4 regions of the Methylobacterium sp. WL7 genome follow, and region 2 is predicted to be linked to each of the others. Evidence: predicted binding sites of a transcription regulator. Region 2 holds the regulator's gene; each other region holds the start of a gene.

Region 1 (5,620 bases), on a different contig from region 2:
GACTTTTGATCGAGCAACGTCTGAGAAAAGTGCACGACCAGCCCTGTCCCGGCATCGATGCGGCCTTGTTGACGAGCAAGGTGGCACGGCATAGACGGCCGTCATCATGCTAAGCTTGCCGTTCACCGCATCCTATCGCCCGCCGCTTTCATAGCGGCGGCTTGCTTATCATGCCCAACCGCTGCGTCGTCGGCGGTTGCACCTCATCATGATCCGCCGACCTCGCGCCTGCCCGAGGTCACCGTGTCATTCTCTTAAACAACTCAAGGCCGCCCCGCCGTCGGGATCATCGGTTTCGGCGCTTTCGGTCGCCTGATCGCTCAGCATCTCGCGCCGCACATGGCGCTGCGCGTGTACGATCCCCGCCCGGCCGAGGCCGATTCCCCGACCTACGGCGCCGTGCGAACGGACTTGATCGCGGCGGCACGCTGCCCCGTCGTCATCCTGGCCGTTCCGGTTTCCCGCCTGTCCGATGTCGTGGCCGCGATAGCCCCCCACCTCAGACCGGGGACCCTGGTGGTCGATGTCGGCTCAGTGAAGATGATGCCGGTCGCGATCATGCGGGCGGGATTACCGGCCGGCGTCGATATCCTGGGAACCCATCCCCTGTTCGGCCCCCAGAGTGCCGTCGGCGGGATCGTCGGCCTGAAGATCGCGGTGTGTGCTGTCTCGGGACGGCGGGGGCGTCGTGCTGCGGCTTTTCTCCGGACGGTGCTGAGACTGAAGGTGATCGTCACGACGCCGGAGGCTCACGACCGCGAGGCCGCGGCGGTGCAAGGCCTGACGCATCTGATCGCGCGGGTGCTCGTCGCCATGGAGCCGCTTCCCACTCATATGACCACGCGGAGCTTTTCACTGCACATGCAGGCGGTCGACATGGTCCGGCACGACGCCCCGGAAGTCTTCGAGGCGATCGAGCGATCGAATCCGTTTGCCGCCGAGGTCCGCCAGCGCTTCTTCACGCTGGCTGCCCAAATCGAGGCTGATCTCGCACGCGAAGACCATTCTGCAGCCATCGCACGGCCGTCCCTCATGAAAGCCGGGACTAACGCGGGAGCGTGAGGGGACCGTGTCGCACCAACGAAAAAAGGGGCCGCCTTTCGGCGACCCCCTTCGTCAGCTCGATGGTTGGCGTGGATTTAGAAGTCCATGCCGCCCATGCCGCCGCCGCCCGGCATCGCGGGGGCGCCGCCGTCCTTCTTCGGGGCGTCGGCCACCATCGCCTCCGTGGTGACCAGCAGGCCGGCGACGGAAGCCGCGTCCTGCAGGGCGGTGCGGACGACCTTGGCCGGGTCGACGATGCCGGCCTGGATCATGTCGACATACTCTTCGGTCTGGGCGTTGAAGCCGTAGGTCTCCGAGGAGGTGTTGTCGGTGATCTTGCCGACCACGATCGAGCCTTCCACGCCGGCGTTCTGGGCGATCTGACGGATCGGGGCCTCGAGCGCCTTCAGCACGATCTTGATGCCGGCCTGGACGTCCGGAACATCGCTCTTCAGCTCGGCGACGGCCTTCTTGGCGCGCAGCAGCGCGGTGCCGCCGCCCGGGACGATGCCTTCCTCGACGGCCGCGCGGGTGGCGTTGAGGGCGTCGTCGACGCGGTCCTTCTTTTCCTTGACCTCGACCTCGGTCGCGCCGCCGACGCGGATCACCGCGACGCCGCCCGCGAGCTTGGCCAGGCGCTCCTGCAGCTTCTCCCGGTCGTAGTCCGAGGTGGTCTCCTCGATCTGGCCCTTGGTCAGGATCGCGATGTCCTCGAGCATCGCCTTGCGGCGATCGCCGAAGCCCGGCGCCTTCACGGCCGCGACCTTCAGGCCGCCGCGCAGCTTGTTCACCACGAGGGTGGCCAGCGCCTCGCCCTCGATGTCCTCGGCGATGATCAACAGGGGCTTGCCGGTCTGGACCACGGCCTCGAGCACCGGAAGCATCGCCTGCAGCGACGACAGCTTCTTCTCGTGGATCAGGATGTAGGGATCCTCGAGTTCGGCGACCATCTTCTCCGCGTTCGTGATGAAGTACGGGGACAGGTAACCGCGGTCGAACTGCATGCCCTCGACGACGTCGAGCTCGGTCTCGGCCGTCTTGGCCTCCTCGACCGTGATCACGCCCTCGTTGCCAACCTTCTGCATGGCGTGGGCGATCATCTCGCCGATCTCCTTGTCGCCGTTGGCGGAGATCGTGCCGACCTGGGCGACCTCGTCGGAGGTCGAGACCTTCTTGGCGCGCGCGATGATGTCCTTCACCGCGGCGGCGGTGGCGAGGTCGATGCCGCGCTTCAGGTCCATCGGGTTGATGCCGGCGGCGACGTACTTGGCGCCTTCGCGGACGATGGCCTGGGCCAGCACGGTGGCGGTGGTGGTGCCGTCACCCGCGATGTCGTTGGTCTTCGAGGCCACTTCGCGCACCATCTGGGCGCCCATGTTCTCGAACTTGTCGGCGAGCTCGATCTCCTTGGCGACGGTGACGCCGTCCTTGGTGATGCGCGGGGCGCCGAAGCTCTTCTCGATCACGACGTTGCGGCCCTTGGGGCCCAGCGTCACCTTCACCGCGTCGGCGAGGATATCGACGCCGCGCAGCATCTTATCGCGGGCGTCGGCGGAGAAACGAACGTCTTTCGCTGCCATGGTTTGCCTCTTGTGATTGGGTTGGACCCCAAGGCCTCGAACGGCCTCAAAGGGCGGGAAACAGGGATCCGATCAGAGGGCGACGACGCCCATGATGTCGGATTCCTTCATGATCAGGAGGTCCTGACCGTCGATCTTGACCTCGGTGCCGGACCACTTGCCGAACAGGACGCGGTCCCCCGCCTTCACGTCGAGCGCGTTGACGCGGCCCTGCTCGTCACGAGCGCCGGGACCGACGGCGACGATCTCGCCTTCCTGCGGCTTCTCCTTGGCGGTGTCCGGAATGATGATGCCGCCCTTGGTCTTCTCCTCGCTCTCGATGCGACGGACGACCACGCGGTCGTGCAGCGGACGGAACTTCATGAGCTGCCCTCTTGCTTCAGGTCTGCAGTTGGCGTTGATGCGGCCTGCGCGACCGCTCCCAAACCCGACTGTTAGCACTCTGTCTTGGCGAGTGCCAATGACGGCGGCGAGATAGCCCTCGCGTGGTTTCGAGTCAAGGCTGTCGCACCCCTGCGCGACGGCGCGATGACGGGGCATCGGCCCCGATTTCCCCTAGGACAACGCGCCCTCATGCTGAGCCTGCACGGACCCGAAGGCGCGGTGACGCCTGAATGCGGCAGCCCGATCCCCGGCAATGCCGTCTGGCTCGATCTGAAGGACCCGACCTCCGAGGAGGCCGCCGCCGTGGAAGCGGCCACCGGCCTGCGCGTTCCGTCCCGGGCCGCCCTGTCGGAGGTGGAATCCTCCAGCCGGCTGCGGCGGGTGAAGGACGGGCTGTCGCTCTCGACGCCGATGATCACCTTCGAGCGCAGTGATTCCCAGTTGAAGCCGCTGGGGTTCCTCCTGTCGAAGGATCACCTCGTCACGATCCGGTTCCACGACATGCGCGCGATCGACTCGTCGGAGAAGCGCATCGCGGACGGCGACGGCAGCGTCGCGCCGAGCGAGATTTTCATCGTGATCCTTGAGGAACTGGTCGACAGCCTCGCGGACGCCCTTGAGGACATGGCCTCCGAACTCGACACGCTGTCCACGCGGATCTTCGATTTCGATGTCCGCGGCGCCGACCGCCGCCGGCTGGAACGCCCGCCGCCCCGCCGCCGTGACCTGGCGCTGCGGCGGATCCTGCGCGGGATCAGCAACCGCGGGAAGGTCCTGGGGAAGATCCGAGCCAGTCTGCTCGGCCTGGAGCGGATCGTGCCGTTCGTGTCGGCCGCCTGCGACGGACTGGGCCTGCCCGAGGACGGCCGCTTCGAGACGATCCGGCGCGACATCGACTCCTTGGACGAGTTCGAGACGCGGCTCGCCGAGAACGTTCAGTTCCTTCTCGACGCCACGTTGGGACTGATCAACATCGAGCAGAACAACGTCTTCCGGGTGCTGACAGTGGTTTCGGTGGTGGGCGTGCCGCCGACCCTGATCGCCTCGATGTACGGCATGAACTTCAAGCACATGCCGGAGCTGGACTGGGCATACGGCTATCCCTACGCCCTCGCGCTTATCCTGATCAGCGCTCTGGCTCCCATCGTTTATTTTCGAAGCCGAGGCTGGTTCTGATATTCGCCAGATTATCAGCAAAAAACCATCATCAATACAAATCGACACCCATAATCAGAAAATATTATAATTGATGTGGCACGAATATTTTCTTCCGTTTTCGATCAATATAGGATTCCGTCTCAAAAACTGTCGAATTAGATAAAATTTAACCCAATCTTGGCCATATGCCCGCGGGAGCAGCGTGAGCACCGATATGTTCAAGAGAACCGTCTACAACGAGGCGCAGGCCAAGCTTGACGCCTTGGACCGGTCGTTGGCGATCATCGAATTCTCGATGGACGGCCAAGTCCTCAACGCCAACCAGAATTTTTTAAGCTTGATGAAGTACACCCTGGCTGATGTACGGGATAAGCATCATCGCATCTTCGTCGAACCGATGTTTGCCAAGTCGCCAGAGTACACGGAGTTCTGGTCGAAGCTGAAGGACGGCCAGTACGTCACCGGCGAGTTCCTGCGCATCGACAAGAACGGTGCGGAGGTCTGGCTGGAGGCGACCTACAACCCCGTCCTCGACGCGCACGGCAAGCCGGTGAAGGTGGTCAAGTTCGCGGCCGACATCTCGGCCAAGAAGAACGATATCGATCGGCTGATGTCGATGATCGACAACATGCCGGTCGCGGTGATGACGGCCGATCCCCGCAACGAGTTCAAGATCAACTACCTGAACGCCACCTCGCGGCGGACCCTCGGGCCGCTCGAGCAATATCTGCCGATCAAGGTCGACGAGATGCTCGACCACTCCTTCGACGTGTTCCACAAGAACCCGCATCACCAGCGCAACATGCTGGCGGATGCGAGCCGGCTGCCGCACCGGACCAAGATCAAGGTGGGGCCGGAGACGCTCGACCTGCAGGTCACCGCCGTCAACGACCGGAAGGGCAATTACATCGGGCCGATGCTGACCTGGGCCGTCGTATCCGCGCAGGTGAACATGTCCACCGACGTCAGCCGTGTCGTCGATGCCGTGGGCTCGGCGATCCGCGAGATGCAGCATTCGGCCGAGGGGCTGACGCAGTCGGCCGATGCCGCCAGGCAGAAGGCCTCGTCCGTGGCGGCGAATTCCGAGCAGATGAACGGCGCGATCCAGGAGATCTCGGGTCAGGTCGGACGGGTCTCAGAGCGTGCCCGGCAGATCGCGGTCCAGGCCGAGACCACGGACGCGACGATGCGGCAGCTCGCCGAGAACGCCCGCGAGGTCGACGCGGTGGTCGGCATGATCAAGTCGATCGCCGGGCAGACCAATCTCCTGGCGCTGAATGCCACGATCGAGGCCGCCCGTGCCGGCGCCGCCGGCCGGGGCTTCGCGGTGGTGGCGAGCGAGGTCAAGGCTCTGGCCGAGCAGACCGCGAAGGCCACCGGCGAGATCACCCAGCAGGTTGCGGCGATCCAGAGCGCCACCGGCGAAGCGGTCGGGGCGATCGAGATGATCACCG
Region 2 (5,620 bases):
ACGCGCCGCGTCAAAGCTGCCTGAGGAGGGCTCACGATGGACGCGTCCAACCCCATGGCCCTCAACACCGCCGCGCCGCGCCGCTCCGGACGTGTCCGCCCCAGCCGGCGGATCGCCGACCGCGTGCTGCGCACCGCCTGCCTGGTCGCCACGATCGTGGGCGCCGTGGTGCTCGGTTCGATCCTGCTGATGCTGATCATCCAGGGCGTGCAGGGCTTCACGCCCGCCATGTTCATGCACCCGACCCCGGGGCCCGGCTCCGAGGGCGGCGGCATCGCCAACGCGATCCTGGGCAGCCTGGTGCTCACCGGAATCGGGATCACGGTCGCGACGCCGATCGGCGTCATGGCCGGGACCTACCTGGCCGAGTACGGCCGGTTCTCCAAGATCGCCGGGCTGATCCGCTTCCTCAACGACATCCTGCTCTCGGCACCGTCGATCCTGATCGGCCTGTTCGTCTACACCCTGATGGTCCGGCCGATGGGGACCTATTCGGGCTGGGCCGGCGGCGTGGCGCTCGCCATCATCGCGGTGCCGGTGATCGTGCGCACGACCGAGGACATGATGCGCCTGGTGCCCGGCACCCTGCGCGAGGCCGGGGCTGCGCTGGGCGCCCCGCCCTCGACGGTGATCATCAGCGTCACCTGGCGGGCGGCCTCGGCCGGCATCGTCACGGGGATCATCCTGGCGCTGGCCCGCATCGCCGGCGAGACGGCGCCGCTCCTGTTCACCGCGCTCAACAACAATTCGTGGTTCTCGCCCGACCTGATGGGCGGCGTCGCGAACCTCCCGGTCATGATCTACCAGTTCGCCCTCTCGCCCTATCCGAACTGGCAGAGCCTCGCCTGGGCCGGGGCGCTCCTCATCACCGCGACGATCCTGGTGCTGTCGATCATCGCCCGTCTCGTCATCAAGCCGCAGATGTCGCGCTAAGACCCTTCTCGAGGACACGACGATGAACGCCGCCTCCGCGATCCCCACGGTCGATCTCACCCGCAACCACGCCAACGAGGGCGGTGCGGTCCGGATCGCCGTGAAGGGCCTCAACTTCTACTACGGCAGCTTCCACGGGCTGAAGAACGTGGACATCAACTTCCACGACCGGCAGGTCACGGCCCTAATCGGACCGTCCGGCTGCGGCAAGTCCACCCTGCTGCGCTGCTTCAACCGGATCTACAGCCTCTACCCGGAGCAGCGGGCCGAGGGTCAGATCATGCTCGACGGCCAGAACGTGCTCGATCCGTCCGTCGACTTGAACGATCTGCGCGCGCGGATCGGCATGGTCTTCCAAAAGCCGACGCCGTTCCCGATGTCGATCTACGACAACGTGGCCTTCGGGCTGCGCCTTTACGAGAAGCTGCCGAAATCCGAGCTCGACGGGCGGGTGGAGCAGGCTTTGCGCAAGTCCGCCCTCTGGGACGAGGTGAAGGACAAGCTGCGCCAGGCCGGCACCGGCCTCTCCGGCGGCCAGCAGCAGCGCCTGTGCATCGCCCGCACCGTGGCCCAGAGCCCGGAGGTTATCCTGTTCGACGAGCCAACCTCGGCGCTCGACCCGATCTCCACGGGCCGCATCGAGGAGTTGATCGAGCAACTGCGCGACGAATTCACCATCGTGATCGTCACGCACAACATGCAGCAGGCTGCCCGCATCTCGCAGTTCACCGCCTTCATGTATCTGGGTGAGTTGATCGAGTTCGGCCCGACCAACCGGATGTTCATGAATCCTGTCGAGCAACGCACCCAGGATTACATCACCGGCCGGTTCGGCTAAGCAATTCGCTTAAGAGTTGAGTACCGGATCGGCACATGTCGACCCGCCGATTTCAAGACGAGGGGCCGCGCCCGATCGGAAGACGACCGGGCGCTACTCCGAGACATGCTGCGTTGATCTGGGAACATCGGCCTATTCCGATTGTTTGTCGTCGCATACCGAAAGCCGATCCGCTCCGCATCATGACGTGAACTACGCAAGGGACTGGGTACCGGGAAACGCACATCGGTATCCGTGATCGCAGCGGCGGGTTTCCGCCAGACCTCGCGGATCAAGGTTTGCGGGACGCCATCGAAGGATCCACCATGCCCGGCCATATCGTCAGTTCTTACGACACCGACCTGGATGACCTCCGCCGCTCGATCTCCGAGATGGGCGGCGTCGCCGAGAAGATGGCCGCCGAGGCGACCGACGCCCTGGTCCGCCGGGACGATACGCTCGCCCAGGCGGTGATCCTCGCCGACAAGCGCCTCGACGCGCTCCAGCGCGACATCGAGGAGCGGGCAGTCCTGCTCATCGCCCGGCGCCAGCCGCTGGCGATCGATCTGCGCGAGACCATCTCGGCGATCCGCGTCTCCGGCGATCTGGAGCGGATCGGCGATCTCGCCAAGAACGTCGCCAAGCGGGTCGTCGCGATCTCCGATCAGGCGCCCGCGCAGAAGATCGTGCTGGGCGTGCGCCATATGAGCGACCTGGCGGAAGCCCAGCTCAAGGACATCCTCGACGCCTATGCCAGCCGCGACATCAAGGCGGCCTACGATGTCTGGGAGCGGGACGGCGAGATCGACGCCCTGTACAATTCGCTGTTCCGCGAACTCCTCACCTACATGATGGAAGATCCGCGCAACATCTCGTTCTGCACGCACCTGCTGTTCTGCGCGAAGAACGTCGAGCGCATCGGCGACCATACGACCAACATCGCCGAGACGATCCACTACCTCGCCACCGGCGAGACGCTGGCGGGGGAGCGGCCGAAGAACGACGCGTCGAACTATGCGACGGTCGGGCCCTCCGCCCCGGCCCCGTGACATGCGGGTCGCGGTGCCTCTGCAGCGCGCACTCCACCTCGTGGGACAAATCCCGAGTGGAGTGGCGCGTGGGTTGAGGGATTGCGGCGCCTACTGCACCATCGGCGCGTCCGGGCCCTCCGGCGCGGTTGAGTCGATGCGTGCCGAATTCGGAACAGGTTATCGAACGTGAGCATGCAAGTCCTGATCGTCGAGGACGAGGAGGCGTTGACCACCCTGCTGCGCTACAACCTGGAGGCCGAGGGCTTCCTGGTAGATTCGGCGAGCCGCGGTGACGACGCGGAACTGCTCCTGGCCGAGCGCACGCCCGACCTGGTCCTGCTCGACTGGATGCTGCCCGGCCTCTCCGGCATCGAGCTGTGCCGTCGCATCCGGGCCCGACGCGAGACCGAGCGGCTGCCGGTGATCATGCTCACCGCTCGCGGCGAGGAGGGCGACCGGGTCCGCGGGCTCGGGACCGGCGCGGACGACTACATCGTCAAGCCGTTCTCGGTGCCGGAACTGCTGGCCCGGGTTCGGGCGCTGCTGCGCCGGGCCAAGCCGGCCCACGTCGCCGACCGTCTGGCCGCGGGCGACATCGAGCTCGACCGCTCCGGCCACCGGGTCCGACGCGCCGGCGAGGAACTCCATCTCGGACCGACCGAATTCCGGCTGCTCGAATTCCTGATGCTGGCGCCGGGCCGGGTGTTTTCCCGGGAACAGCTCCTCGATGGAGTCTGGGGCCACGACGTCTATATCGACGAGCGCACCGTGGACGTGCATGTCGGGCGTTTGCGCAAAGCGCTCAACGCCCCGCGGCAGGCCGACCCGATCCGCACCGTGCGGGGCTCGGGCTATGCCTTCGACGAAACGTTTTCCCTCGAAGCCTGAACCCTTCCTGCTCGTCGCAATCAGCGCACCAGCGCCGCGCTCTTGCCGGACGCGGCCGGCACCGCCTCCAAGGCCGCCAGCACCGTTCCCTCGGTGAGGATCTGCGGCAGCACCTGCGGCTCCCCAGCGCCCGTGTAGAGTAGGTACAGCGGCACGCCGCTGCGCCCATGCGCCTCAAGCAGGCGGGTGATCTCGGGGTTCTGGTTGGTCCAGTCGCCCTTCAGGTAGGTGACGCTCCGATCCTTCATGGCGGCCCGCACGGCCTTCGTGGACAGCGAGGTCGTCTCGTTGACCGCGCAGGTGATGCACCAGGCGGCGGTCATGTTCACGAAGACCGGCCGCCGCGCGTTCACCAGGGCGTCGAGACGCGCCTGCGTGAACGGCTCGACGCCGTCGGCGGCGGCCTGGGCGGCGGGCACGGCCCGGTCGCGATCGAGGCTCAGGGTCAGCGCCGCGACGGCGGCGACCGTGAGCAGCGCGACGCCCTGGACGATGGGGCCGACCCGCGGGGCCGCGGCGCGTCCGTGCTCCCAGGCCCAGGCCGCGAAGCCCACCAGCACGAGGCCGATCAGCGCCGCCAGCAGCCCCTGCGGGCCGACCTGCTGGGCCAGGACCCAGATCAGCCACGCCACCGTGGCGTAGACCGGGAAGGCCAGAACCTGCTTGAGGGTCTCCATCCAGGCCCCCGGCCGCGGCAGCGCCCGCAGGGCCGGCGGCCACAGGGTCAGCGCTAGGAAGGGCAGGGCGAGGCCCAGGCCCAGGCAGGCGAACACCGCAAGCGCGACGCCGGCGCTCTGGGTCAGCGCGAAACCCACGGCCGAGCCCATGAACGGCGCCGTGCAGGGGGTCGCGACCAGGGTCGCGAGCACGCCCGTGAAGTACGAGCCGCTCAGGCCCGAGCGCCGGGCCAGCCCGTCGCCGATGCCGGCGAGCCGTCCGCCGACATGGACCACCCCCGACAGGCTCAGGCCCATGGCGAGCAGCAGATAGGCGAGCCCGGCCACCACGGAAGGCGATTGCAGCTGGAAACCCCAGCCGATCGCGGCCCCGCCGCCCTTGAGGGCGAGCAGCAGGCCGGCGAGGCCGAGGAAGCTCGCCAGCACGCCCGCCGTGTAGGCGAGGCCGTGCAGGCGCACGCGCGCCGCGCTCTCGCCGGCATGCCGCACGAGGCCGAGCACCTTGATCGACAGGACGGGGAAGACGCAGGGCATCAGGTTGAGGATCAGCCCGCCCAGGAAGGCCAGGCCCGCCGCGGTCGCCAGGGTCAGCGCGTCGAAAACCGGGGCGACCGGTTGGGCTGCGGCGGAAGCCTCGGGCGCAGCCGCAGGGGCCGGCAGCACCGGCTCGTCCCCGTACGCGAAGGCGAGGCGGTGCGTGCCGCCGCCGGTCTCCTCGTCCACGGTGAGCACGCCCGGCAGGGCCGCCGGTGCCGGATCCGTAGGGGTGCTCCGGGCGAGGGTGAGGTGCAGTCCGGATTCGTCGACGCGCATCACCTGGGCGGCGGCGTTATCGATCGCGGTCTCGGAATAGGGGAAGAACGATGCGGCCTTGATGGTCTCGGGCTTGAGGCCGGGCGCGGCGAAGTCGAGCTGCAGGGTGTCGCCCTGACTCGAGAGTTGCAGCGGCCAGAGCGCCGGGGTGGGCAAGGCGGTGCGGGCGCGCTCGAACAGGGCGGCCTGCTCGGCATCGGGCCGGGGCTCGCCCACCGACAGGGTGAGGGCGAGGTCGGCGGAGCCCGGGACGCATTCGGTCTCGCAGACCAGATAGGTCAGCTTGGCCTGGATCCGCACCGGATCGGCCGGGTCGAGGCTCGGCGGCGGCGTGACCGGCACGAGCAGGGTGACCTCGCCCTCGTATCCGTAGTTCATCAGCGTCGCGATCGCGATGCGCTCGGGGGCCGGCCACCGGATCGCGCCCGCGTTAAAGCCCGCCGGCAGGGTCCACGTCACCT
Region 3 (5,620 bases), on a different contig from region 2:
GACCATCCGGGGCATGACGCGTCCGCTGACGCTGCCTTTCCACCTGGCGCTCGAAGGCCCCCAAGCGCATGCCACCGGGCATGTCGGCCTCGTCCGCACCGATTTCGGTGTCGGCCAGGGTGCCTGGGCCTCCGGACAATGGGTCGCCCTCGAGGTCGGGGTCGATATCGAGTTGGTCGCCACGGCCAAGCCCGCCGCTGCGGCCGACGGGCACTGACCGGTCCCGTCGCGTCCTACGTCCCCGGCTGGTCCTCGGATCCGGTGCCCAGCGCCCGCTGCACCATCACGCTGTCCGACCAGCGGCCGTACTTGAAGCCCACCGCCTTCAGGTAGCCGACGCGGACGAAGCCGCAGGTCTCGTGGAGGCGCAGCGACGCGGCGTTCTGCGCGTCGATGTAGCCGATCATTTGGCGGTAGCCGCCGGCCGCGCAGGCCTCGATCAGGGCCGGCAGGAGGCGGCGCCCGATCCCGGCATGGAGGTGGTCGGGATGCACGTAGATCGAGTGCTTGAGCGTGTAGCGATAGGCCGGGCGCTTCCGGAACGGCACCGCGTAGGCGTAGCCCGCCACCTGGCCGCCGCGCTCGGCGACGAGGTGGGGCAGGCGCTTCTTGCGCATGGTCTTGCGCCGGCGCTTCAGGTCGTCGGGCAGCAGGCGCGCCTCGTCGTCGAATTCGGCGACGTTGCCGACGCCCTTGCCGATATGGTGCTCGTAGATCGCCACCATCGCCTCGACATCCGCGTCCGAGGAGGCGCGGATGATGATGTCCGGGCTCGGCCGCGCCGGGATCGGGGCGCCCTCCTCGGGCTCGATCTCCATCAGGCGCCGTCCCGCACGACGTAGGTGTGGAAGCGGATCCGCCCGTCCGGCTCGACCTCGCGGTAGACCCCCTGGATCTCGGCCTCGAAGCCGGGGAACAGGTTGGCCGAGGCCTCGAACATCTTGAAATAGTCGAGCATCGGCTTCGCGCGGTCGTCCAAGCGCTCGCCCGGCAGGACGGTGCCGATGCCCGGCGGGTAGACCAGCATCAGGGTCGAGGCGATGCGCCCCTCGGCCTCTGCGATCGGCACGTAATCGACCTTGTTGCGGGTCAGCATCTGGGCGGCGCGCTTGGGCGGCATCACCATCTCGGGCAGGTGCTCGGGGGCGAATTGCCGACGCTGGAGCATGGAGGTGTTGGCCTCCCGGTGGAAGGCGTGGAACTCGGCGCAGAGGTCGCGCAGGCGCACGCCCCGGTAGCGGTTGGGCCGGCGGTTGACGAATTCCGGCATGGCCTCCTCGAGCGGCACGTTGTCGTCGTGATGCCGCTTGAACGCCACGAGGCCGGAGATCAGGGTTCCGGCCTTGGACGACTCGACGCCCGGCGTCAGCAGGAAGAGCAGCGAGTTCAGGTCGTTCTTCTCGGCCACGATCCGGTTCTCGCGCAGGTACTGCGCGACGATCGGGGCCGGCACGCCGTGGTCGGCATAGGCGCCGGTCCGCCGGTCGAAGCCCGGGGTGAGCACCGTGAGCTTGTTCGGGTCGGTGATCGCGTAGCCCGGCGCGACATGGGTGAACCCGTGCCAGCGGGCACCGGGCTTCAGTTCCCAGTGCCGCGGGTCGGAGGCGAGCTCGTCGGTGGGCACCTTCTCCCACGGCACCTCGGCCCCGTCGGCGGTGCTGGTCACGTCCGGCACGAACGGGTCGAAGAACCACCGCCGCAGCGGGTCGGCCTCGTTCTCCTCGAATTCCCGCCGGATCGCCCGGACCTTCTTGCGCCACTCGATCCCGAGCCGGATCGTGTCGTCCCACAGGATCATGCCCGATCGGCCCTTCATCATCTGGGCGCCGACATCGAGGGAGGCGAACAGGGGATAGAACGGCGAGGTCGAGGCGTGGACCAAAAAACTCTCGTTGAGGCGCTTGTGCTCCACGCGGCGGGTCTGGCCGCGGATATGGCCGTCGCGGGTGTGGATCTGCGAGGCCTGTGAGAAGCTCGCGAGCTGCTTGTGGGTCGATTGCGTGGCGACGATGCCCGGCGAGGTCTCGTCGAGGCCGGTGAGCCCCATGGCGAAGCGCCGGGCGAACAGCGGGTGGAACTTCATGAAGCCCGCCCAGGCCTCGTCGAACAGGATGTAGTCGCAGAGGTGGCCGATCCGCTCCAGGATCTCCTGCGCGTCGTAGATCGTGCCGTCATAGGTGCATTGCTCGATCACCGCGACCCGGAACGGCCGCTCCCGGCGCCAGGCCTCGGGGTCGGTGACAAGGGGGTTGGCACGGATCTTTTCCCGGATCCGGGTCTCGTCCAGGGCCTCGTGATAGATCGGACCGATCAAGCCGAAGGCGTTCCGGTCGGTCTCCAGGAAGATCGGGATGCCGCCGCCGAGGAACAGGGCGCCGTGATGGGCCGCCTTGTGGTTGTTGCGGTCGAACAGAACGAGGTCGTCCTCGGCCACCAGCGAGGACAGGACGATCTTGTTGGAAGCCGAGGTGCCGTTGAGGACGAAGTAGGTCTTCTCCGCCCCGAAGATCTTGGCGGCCTCCTTCTGGGCCTTGAGCGCGGGCCCCTCGTGGGTCAGCAGGTCGCCGAGGTCGAGCACCGAATTATCGAGGTCGTCGCGGAAGATCGCCTCGCCCAGATGCTCCACGAAGATCCGGCCGATGGGGGACCGGTTATAGAAGATGCCGCCGTTGTGGCCCGGGCAGGTCCAGAGCTGGTTGCCCTTCTCGGCATAGTCCACGAGCGCGCCGAAGAACGGCGTCTTCAGGGTCTCGGCATATTGCGTCACCCGGCTGACCAGGCCGCGGGCGATGAATTCCGGCGTCTCTTCCGCCAGGAAGATGTAGCCGTCGATGAAGTCCAGGAGCTCGACCGGGATGTCCTCCAGCCGCTTGCGGCGGACCATGATGACGATCGGCATCTCCAGGCCGCGCTTGCGCATCATGTCGATCAGCGCGGCGGCCTTGCCGTCGAGGCCGCGCTTGCCCCAGTCGACCACCATGCAGCCGATGGCGGCATCGGTCTGCACGGCGATCGCCGCGTCCTCGACCCGCCGGGCCCGCACCACCTCGAAGCCGCGATTCTCCACCGCCGCCAAGATCTGGGCGACGCGCGCGCCCTCCAGGTCGTCCGGATCGAAGGCGGGGGCGCACATCAGAACCGTGAAGCGACGGTGGAAATCCATAGGGCCTCTCAAAGCCTCGTAAGCAGCGAGTGGCTTTCTGGCCCATCTGCGACGTTTGCATGACGGTGAGCCGGATCGCGGCCGAAACCGAACGGAATCGGCGAACTCAGGCGCCGGTCGAGTCGCCGACCGCGCTACCGATCGCGCTACCGATCACCTGGGCCATCGGCCTGATGGCGATCCCCAGGGCGGCCAGGTCGGACCGCACCCGCGCGGCCATCGCGACCGCGCCCGGTGTGTCGCCGTGGACGCAGATGCTGTCGATTCGGGCCGGGATGCGTCGCCCGGACAGGCACGTGATGGCGCGGTCCTCGATCATCCGCACCACGCGCTCTGCCGCCTCGGCCGGATCGTGCAGGACCGCGCCCGGGAGCTTGCGCGAGACCAGGTTGCCGGTCTCGGCGTAAGCCCGGTCGGCGTAGATCTCCCGGGCCAGCGGCAAACCGAGCCGCTCGCCGGCCCGCTCGGTCTCGAGGCCGGGCATGACCACGAAGATCAGGTCGCGGTCCAGCGTCCGGATCGCCCGGGCGACCGCCAGGGCGAGATCCGCGTCCGCGTTGGCGATGTTGCCCAGCGCCCCGTGGGTCTTCACGTGCCGCACCGGGCAGCCGGCATCCTGGGCCAGCGCCAGGAGGGCGCCGACCTGGTAGAGCACGGCCTTCTCGACATCGGCCGGGCGCTCGCCGTGGATCGGGCGCCGGCCGAAGCCCCAGAGATCGAGGAAGCCCGGATGCGCCCCGGCCTGGACGCCGGCGCGGGCGGCGAGCGTCAGGGTCTCGTGCATGACCAGCGGGTCGCCGGCGTGGAACCCGCAGGCGATGTTGGCCGAACTGGCGATCGCCAGCATCCCGGCATCGTCGCCCAGGCGATAGACGCCGAAACCCTCGCCCATGTCGCAGTTCAGGTCGACGATCATCCGGGTCCCTCGCAGGCTCAGCGGCCGTGCGCATTCAAGGGTCGGACCAGTTGCTCTGCCTCCGAAGGGCTTGGGCGTTGCGCGAACGCTAAAATATCCACCCTGTCATTCCGGGGCGCCGCAGGCGAGCCCGGAATCTAGAAACACCGGTCGAGCAGGATCTTGCGCCGGTGGTGGCTCTGGATTCCGGGCTCCGCTGCGCGGCCCCGGAATGACAGGGTGGTTTATCCTGCGCTTATTGCGCTCACTCGGAGGCAGGTACGGTCCTCTACTGAAGCGGGTACCGGCTCAGAATATCGTCGGTCCGCTGGACGGTCTTGTCGTACTTGCAGGCGTAGAGAGCAGCGGTGGTGCCGCTGCCGTTGTTCCACTCGCTGAAGGTGAGGTCGCCGCAATCGGCGTCCCGGAAGGCGATCCAGGCGCGCTGGGCCGCCGTGAACTGGGCCTTCCAGGTCGCCTTGGCGTCCTGCGGACGGTCGTCCTGGTCGATGACCGACAGGGCCTTCCTGTAGGCGGCGTTGAGCTTCGCGTCGGCAGCGTCGAGGGCCTTGTGCAGGCAGGTCTGGGTCTCGGGTGTCGAGGTCGCGGCCTGGCACAGCTTGGCCGAGGGCTGGTCGGCCCGGGCGCCCGCGCAGGGAAGTGCGCAGGTCCAGAGCGTGGCAAGGGCGAGGATCCCGGCAGAGCCGGCGACGGTGAAGGGGTTCGAAGGCATCGCGGTCTCCCCGGAGGCGAATCAGGCCGGCGCGGATGCGCGGCCGGACCGCGGAACGCTGGCCGGAAAGGCATGAACACTTCTTTGGCATGCCGGAACGCTTGGACTGCCGGGCCTGACCGTCGACGGGGCGGTGATCTACACCGGGCGGCAGTATGTCGACCTCGCCAACAGCCAGGCGCTGCCGGGCTGGACGCGGCTCGATCTCGGCCTGCGCTACGCGACGACGATCGACGGGCGCCGGACCACCTTCCGGGCCAACGTGCTGAACGTCACCGGCACGCGGTACTGGACCGGAGTCGCCTCGTTCGGGACGTTTTTCCAGGGCGGGCCGCGCACCTACCTGCTGTCGATGTCGGTCGACCTGTAGATGTCCGAGGGGGCGGCCGCCTGCCTCGGTGGCGATGTTTCACGGGAAACACTTTCTTAAGTCTGCCGCCGCGAACCTGTGGCCCGGATGCCGTCGCCTTCCCGTGCGTCGCGCGCTAGCACGGCCGGACATGACGGCATCGACCACGACATCGACCTGGCGCGACCAGAAGAACGCCAAGGCCCGGGCCAGGCTGGAACGGGCCCTGCCGGCGATCTTTCCGGCCCCAATCCTGCACCACGCGCTGACGCGGCCGCTGACCCCGCCGACTCCCCGCCTGGCGGTGGAGAGCTACTGGCGCAACCACATCCTGCGGGCCGACCGGCTGGCCCGCGCCCTGGCCGCGCGCTCGGGGACGCCGGAGTGCTGGACCTGGCAACTCGGCGAGGGCGGCGCCGGCGGTCGCCCGGCGAGCTTCCGGATTCCACCCGCCCCGTTCCGGGAGGCGGCCTTCGCCCG
Region 4 (5,620 bases), on a different contig from region 2:
GCGGGAACACGTCGTAGGCCAGGACCTTCATGCCCAGCGCCTCGGCGCGCTTGCCGATCGACTTGCCGAGTGCTCCGTAGCCCACGATGCCGAGCGTCGAGCCGGCGATGTCGTAGATCGGGTAGTCGAAGTAGCAGAACTGCGTAGACTTCGCCCAGTCGCCGCGCCGCACCGAGTTGGCGTAGGGCACGATCGCCCGCCGGAGCGCGAACATCAGCCCGACCACGTGCTCGGGCACGGTGTTGAAGGCGTAGTTGCGGATGTTGACGACCGTGATGCCCTGGGCCTTGGCCTGAGCCTTGTCGACCACGTCGGTGCCGGTGGCGGCCACCGCGATCAGCTTCAGGTCGGGGAGCTGCTTCAGGGTATCGGCCCGCATCGGGACCTTGTTGATCAGCGCGATCTCGGCGCCCTGGAGGCGGGACACCGTGTCCTCCGGCGTCCAGGTCGATTCGTGCTCGACGTAATCGTGCGGGAAGTTGAACGGTCGGACCGTCGCGTCGAGGGACTCACGGTCCAGGAACACGATCTTCTTGGTCATAGATCCCCTCTCGGGCAACGGGCGGCTTCCTCGGGATTCTTGTTCTTACTTGCGCGCCGGGGCGGGGCCGGCAACCCGGCCCCGCCCCGGCAGCGTGCATGGATCACGCCTTGTGAAGCGGATTCTCGCGCAGGTAGCTGGAGGCGGCGGCGACGCCGGAACCCGGCGTGACCTTCACGCCGCAATCCAGCAGCGCCATCTCGGCACCCGCGATGGCGCCCAGCAGCGACAGCTCGTTCAGGTCGCCGATATGGCCGATGCGGAACACCTTGCCGGCGACTTTGGACAGGCCGCTGCCGAGGGACAGGTTGTAGCGCTCATAGGCGTGGGTGATCACCTTGGCGGCGTCGACGCCCTCCGGCACCAGGATGGCCGTGACCGTGTCCGAGTTCCACTTGGGCTCCTTGGCGCAGGGCTTGAGGCCCCAGGCCGCGACCGCCTGACGGGTCGCCTCGGCGAGCACGTGATGGCGGTGGTAGATGTTCTCCAGCCCCTCTTCCTTCACGATCTCCAGCGCTTCGCGCAGGCCGTAGAGCAGCGGGAGCGCCGGCGTGTAGGGGAAGTAGCCCGTGGCGTTGGTGGTGAGCTGGTCCTTCCAGGCGAAGTAGACATGGCCGAGCCGGTCGTTCCGGCCGGCGCCGCCCTCGGCGATCTTCAGCGCCTTGGGGCTGATGCAGATCAGGCCGAGGCCGGCCGGCAGCATGAAGCCCTTCTGCGACCCCGCGATGGCGCAGTCGACGCCCCATTCGTCCATCTTGAACGGCAGCGAGCCGATCGACGAGATGCCGTCCACGAACAGCAGCGCCGGGTGGCCGGCGGCGTCGATCGCCTTGCGGACCGCGCCGACGTCGCTGGTGACGCCCGTGGCGGTCTCGTTGTGGACGACCATCACGGCCTTGATGGTGTGGTCCTTGTCGGCCCGCAGGGCCTCCTCGATCTTCTGCGGATCGGCGCCGGTGCCCCACTCCTCGTCCTGGACGATGACCTCGAGGCCGAGGCGCTGGGCCATGTCGACCCAGAGGTGGCTGAACTGGCCGTAGCGCGCGGTCAGCACCGTGTCGCCGCGGCACAGGGTGTTGGACAGGGCCGATTCCCAGATGCCGGTGCCCGAGGACGGGAACAGGATGATCGTCCCGTTGGTCGAGCCGAACACCATCTTGGCGTCCTGGAACAGCGGCTTCGTCAGCTCGGGGAAGCTCGGCGAGCGGTGATCCTCGGACGGCACGTGCATCGCGCGCAGGACGCGATCCGGGATGTTCGTGGGGCCCGGGATGAAGAGATGGTTGCGACCGGGGCGCCGGGTTGCGGCCATGGTGTTTCCTCCAAAAACTCTGTTGCGCGCGGGCGGACCCGCGCCGGTTTGTTCAAACGTTTTCGGCGCCTTCGGCGGCCGTCTCGAGCTTCCTGCGCGCGGTGCCGGCGGGCGCGGCACGCGCCGCGACTCCCGAACGTCATCCGTGTCATCCGTGGATCGGGGGGCTCAGCGGAGCGGCAGGCGGCGTCTTGCCGCTCGCGTCGCGGCGCGCCCCCGCGCCGGTCGCCTCCGAAATGCCGTCCCGGTCTACGGCGCCTCGTCTCAAGGCACCCTGGCCGCCCTCGCCGCCTTCCAGTCCGCGTCCGGCCCGGCTCATGCCGAGCCACCGGTCGTCTGGTATTATGAGGCGGCGAAGCTGGGAAGCAAAACCGGAAAAACTTCGGGATCTCGGTAAAAAAATTTTTTGTGCATCGCAACGTCAGCTATCCGCGTTTGAGGACTTCTGCTGCGGCGCACCAAGACACCCCACAGCGATTCGGGCCCGCGTCATCAAACTGAGACGTGATCGCGCTCTGGATCCCGGCACCGTTCGACCGCCGGGAGGGTGACGTGGCCGAGGAAGAGGAGATGCCGGTCCGGGTCCGGACGCTGTTCCTGTCCGACCTGCATCTCGGGACGCGCGGCTGCCAGGCCGGGCTCCTTCTGTCGTTCCTGAGGGATTACGACGCCGACACGGTCTACCTGGTCGGGGACATCGTGGACGGCTGGCAGCTGCGCTCTGGGTGGTACTGGCCGCAGGAGCACAACGACGTCGTCCAGAAGCTCCTGCGCAAGGTCCGCAAGGGCACCAGGATCGTCTACCTGCCGGGCAACCACGACGAGTTCCTGCGGGACTACGTCGGCACGAATTTCGGTGGCATCGAGATCGCCGAGACCGCGATCCACGAGGCGGCCGACGGGCGGCGCTACCTGGTGATCCATGGCGACCAGTTCGACATGGTGGTGCGGCACTCGCCCTGGCTCGCCCATCTCGGCGACGGCGCCTACACGCTGGCGCTGACCCTTAACACCGTGATCAACCGGATCCGGCGGCGCGCTGGCCTGTCCTACTGGTCGCTGTCGGCCTGGGCGAAGCTGCGGGTGAAGAACGCCGTCAGCTTCATCGGCCGGTTCGAGACCATCCTGGCCGAGGAGGCGCGCCGCCAGGGCGCCAACGGGGTGATCTGCGGGCACATCCACCACGCCGCCGACCGGGCGATCGGCGACCTGCGCTACCTCAACACCGGCGACTGGGTCGAATCCTGCACCGGCCTGATCGAGCATTACGACGGCCGGATCGAGGTGCTGCACTATCCCAGCATCCTGCGGGCGCGCGAGGCCGAAGCCGCACCGCGCCCCGTGGCGGGCCGGCGCGCGGTGGCGTGAGGAACCCACGCGTGAAGCTCCTCATCGCCAGCGACGCCTGGCACCCGCAGGTCAACGGCGTGGTCCGCTCCCTGGAGCAGATGGTCCGCCGGGCGCCCGAGCACGGCTTCGAGACCACGCTGCTCTCGGTGGCCGACTTCCGCTCCCTGCCCCTGCCCGGCTACCCGGAGATCCGCCTCGCCATGGCCGGGCGGGACCGGGTGGCGGAGCGCTGGGCGGCCGAACGCCCGAGCCACGTCCATATCGCCACCGAGGGACCGATCGGCTTCGCGGCCCGGCGGCACTGCCTGGCCAACGGCCTGCCGTTCACAACGAGCTATCACACGCGGTTTCCGGAATACCTCGCCGCCCGGCTGCCGGTGCCGGAGGCGTGGTCCTACGCGTATCTGCGCCGCTTCCACGGCGCGGCGCGCGGGACCATGGTCAGCACCGTCTCCCTGCAGGCGGAACTGGAGGCGAAAGGCTTCTCCCAGCTGATGCGCTGGACCCGCGGGGTCGACACCGAGCGGTTCCGGCCGGCCGCCCCCGGCGAGCCGCCGCCGACGGACCTCGCCGGCCTGCCCCGGCCGCTGTTCCTGTATGTCGGGCGGCTCGCCGTGGAGAAGAACCTCGCGGCCTTCCTGAGCCTCGACCTGCCCGGAACGAAGATCGTGGTCGGCGACGGGCCGGACCGGGCACGCCTGCAGGCCTTGGCCCCGGAGGCACGCTTCCTCGGCACCCGGACCGGGGCGGCGCTCGCGTCCGTCTACGCCGCCTGCGACGCCTTCGTGTTCCCGAGCCTCACCGACACGTTCGGCATCGTGCTGCTGGAAGCGATGGCCTGCGGCCTGCCGATCGCGGCCTTCCCGGTGCCCGGCCCCAACGACGTGCTGAGCGGGACCCGGGTCGGCATCCTCGACCAGGACCTGCGCGCGGCGGCCCTCGCGGCGCTTCGCCTGTCCCGGGCCGAGTGCCGGCAGGAGGCGCTGCGCCGGGGCTGGGACGTCAGCGCCGACCAGTTCTTCGGCAACATCATCGAGGCGCATGGCGGCCAGCGGGGGACCCGGAACGCCGCCTGAACGGTGACGGCGGCGGCGCGAGATGGCAGGACGGCGCCATCATGTCCGTTCAGAAACCGCCGCCCGCGAAACGAACAACACCCGCCCTCACCCAGCCGTTCGATCCGGCCCGGGCCGCGGATTATCCGGCGGTGATCGGCTGCGACGAGGTCGGGCGCGGCGCCCTGTGCGGCCCCGTGGTGGTGGCGGCGGTCTGGTTCGACCCGGCTGCGATCCCCCCGGCCCTGCTGGCGGCCCTCGACGACAGCAAGCGCGTGCCCGAACCGATCCGCGCGCATCTGGCGCCGCTGATCCGCGCCCATGCCCGGGTTGCCGTGGCGGCGGGTTCCCGGGCCCTGATCGACCGCATCAACATCCGCGCCGCGACCCTCGACGCGATGCTGCGGGCGGTGGCGCGCCTCGGGATCGCGGCGCCGGTCCTGGTCGATGGCCGGGACGCCCTGCCGGGCCTGCCGGGCCGGGCCGTGATCGGCGGCGACGGGCTGGTGCCGCAGATCGCCGCCGCCTCGATCGTCGCCAAGGTGTTTCGCGACGACCTCATGCGTCGCCTCGCCGAGCGCCATCCGGGTTACGGCTGGGAGCGCAACGTCGGCTACGGCACGGCCCTGCACCGCGCCGGCCTGACCACACTCGGCCGAAGCCCACACCACCGCCTCAGCTTCACCCGCGGGTTCGGCTAGGTTTCAAAAGGTCGAGATCTTTTGCGGATGCAGGGCAGCGCCCTGCAGTTCTCCGGGGCTCCGCCCCAGACCCCGCCAAAGGGCTCGCCCTTTGCAAACCCCGATTTTGCCGCCTTCGGACCGGATCACTGCGATGCGGGATCGCCAGGCAGCGCGTAGGCGACCACGTAGTCGCCGCGGTCGGGTGATTGGCGCGCGCCGCCGGCCGTGATCACGACGTATTGCCGGCCGGTCTTGGGCGACCTGTAGGTCATCGGCGCACCCTGGCTGCCCACCGGCAGGCGGCCCTTCCAGACCTCGCGGCCGGTCGCGGCCTCGAACGCCCGCAGGTAGTAATCCTGCGTCCCGGCGAAGAAGATCAGGCCCGAACCGGTCACCAGCGAGCCGCCGAGCGAGGGCAGGCCGATCGGGATCGGCAGGTGCATCTTGATCCCCAGCGGCCCGGTATCCTCCACCGTGCCAAGCGGGACCTGCCAGGCGATCCGGCGGGCCTTCAGGTCGATGGCCGTCAGCGTGCCGAAGGGCGGCTTCTGGCACGGGATGTTCAGCGCTGACACGAAGCGGTTGCGGACGGAGACGTAGGGGGTGCCGCGCATCGACGACAGGCCCATCTCGGTTCCGGCGGCCTTGCCGGTCTCGACCTGGTCCCGCGCGATCAGCC

Evidence for each region. The regulator PhoB, encoded in region 2, activates phosphate uptake and scavenging genes when phosphate is short. The targets are predictions, from matches to a motif close to TGTCATNNANCTGTCAT.
Region 1: FV233_RS02400 (CorA family divalent cation transporter) is a predicted target of PhoB. The motif match lies at 3,142-3,158, and genes of this name have one in related genera.
Region 3: FV233_RS15565 (Orn/Lys/Arg decarboxylase N-terminal domain-containing protein) is a predicted target of PhoB. The motif match lies at 3,212-3,228, and genes of this name have one in related genera.
Region 4: FV233_RS14760 (UDP-2,3-diacylglucosamine diphosphatase) is a predicted target of PhoB. The motif match lies at 2,341-2,357, and genes of this name have one in related genera.

The regions. Positions count from the first base shown of each region.
Region 1 covers NZ_VRVG01000005.1:24,544-30,163, reverse strand. Annotated here, with positions in the region: gene FV233_RS02415 (prephenate dehydrogenase) at 286-1,062, shown strand; gene FV233_RS02410 (chaperonin GroEL) at 1,140-2,624, opposite strand; gene groES (co-chaperone GroES) at 2,697-2,987, opposite strand; gene FV233_RS02400 (CorA family divalent cation transporter) at 3,198-4,184, shown strand; gene FV233_RS02395 (PAS domain-containing methyl-accepting chemotaxis protein) at 4,381-5,620, shown strand, end outside.
Region 2 covers NZ_VRVG01000024.1:22,290-27,909, reverse strand. Annotated here, with positions in the region: gene pstC (phosphate ABC transporter permease subunit PstC) at 1-24, shown strand, start outside; gene pstA (phosphate ABC transporter permease PstA) at 37-933, shown strand; gene pstB (phosphate ABC transporter ATP-binding protein PstB) at 956-1,771, shown strand; gene phoU (phosphate signaling complex protein PhoU) at 2,077-2,799, shown strand; gene phoB (phosphate regulon transcriptional regulator PhoB) at 2,974-3,669, shown strand; gene FV233_RS09140 (protein-disulfide reductase DsbD domain-containing protein) at 3,690-5,620, opposite strand, start outside.
Region 3 covers NZ_VRVG01000056.1:5,816-11,435, reverse strand. Annotated here, with positions in the region: gene FV233_RS15575 (YceI family protein) at 1-217, shown strand, start outside; gene FV233_RS15570 (GNAT family N-acetyltransferase) at 234-818, opposite strand; gene FV233_RS15565 (Orn/Lys/Arg decarboxylase N-terminal domain-containing protein) at 818-3,163, opposite strand; gene FV233_RS15560 (5-oxoprolinase subunit PxpA) at 3,270-4,079, opposite strand; gene FV233_RS15555 (lysozyme inhibitor LprI family protein) at 4,348-4,791, opposite strand; gene FV233_RS15550 (TonB-dependent receptor) at 4,925-5,161, shown strand; gene FV233_RS15545 (hypothetical protein) at 5,292-5,620, shown strand, end outside.
Region 4 covers NZ_VRVG01000051.1:452-6,071, forward strand. Annotated here, with positions in the region: gene FV233_RS14750 (D-2-hydroxyacid dehydrogenase) at 1-541, opposite strand, end outside; gene FV233_RS14755 (aminotransferase class V-fold PLP-dependent enzyme) at 645-1,853, opposite strand; gene FV233_RS14760 (UDP-2,3-diacylglucosamine diphosphatase) at 2,406-3,221, shown strand; gene FV233_RS14765 (glycosyltransferase family 1 protein) at 3,233-4,279, shown strand; gene FV233_RS14770 (ribonuclease HII) at 4,321-4,959, shown strand; gene FV233_RS14775 (membrane-bound PQQ-dependent dehydrogenase, glucose/quinate/shikimate family) at 5,085-5,620, opposite strand, start outside.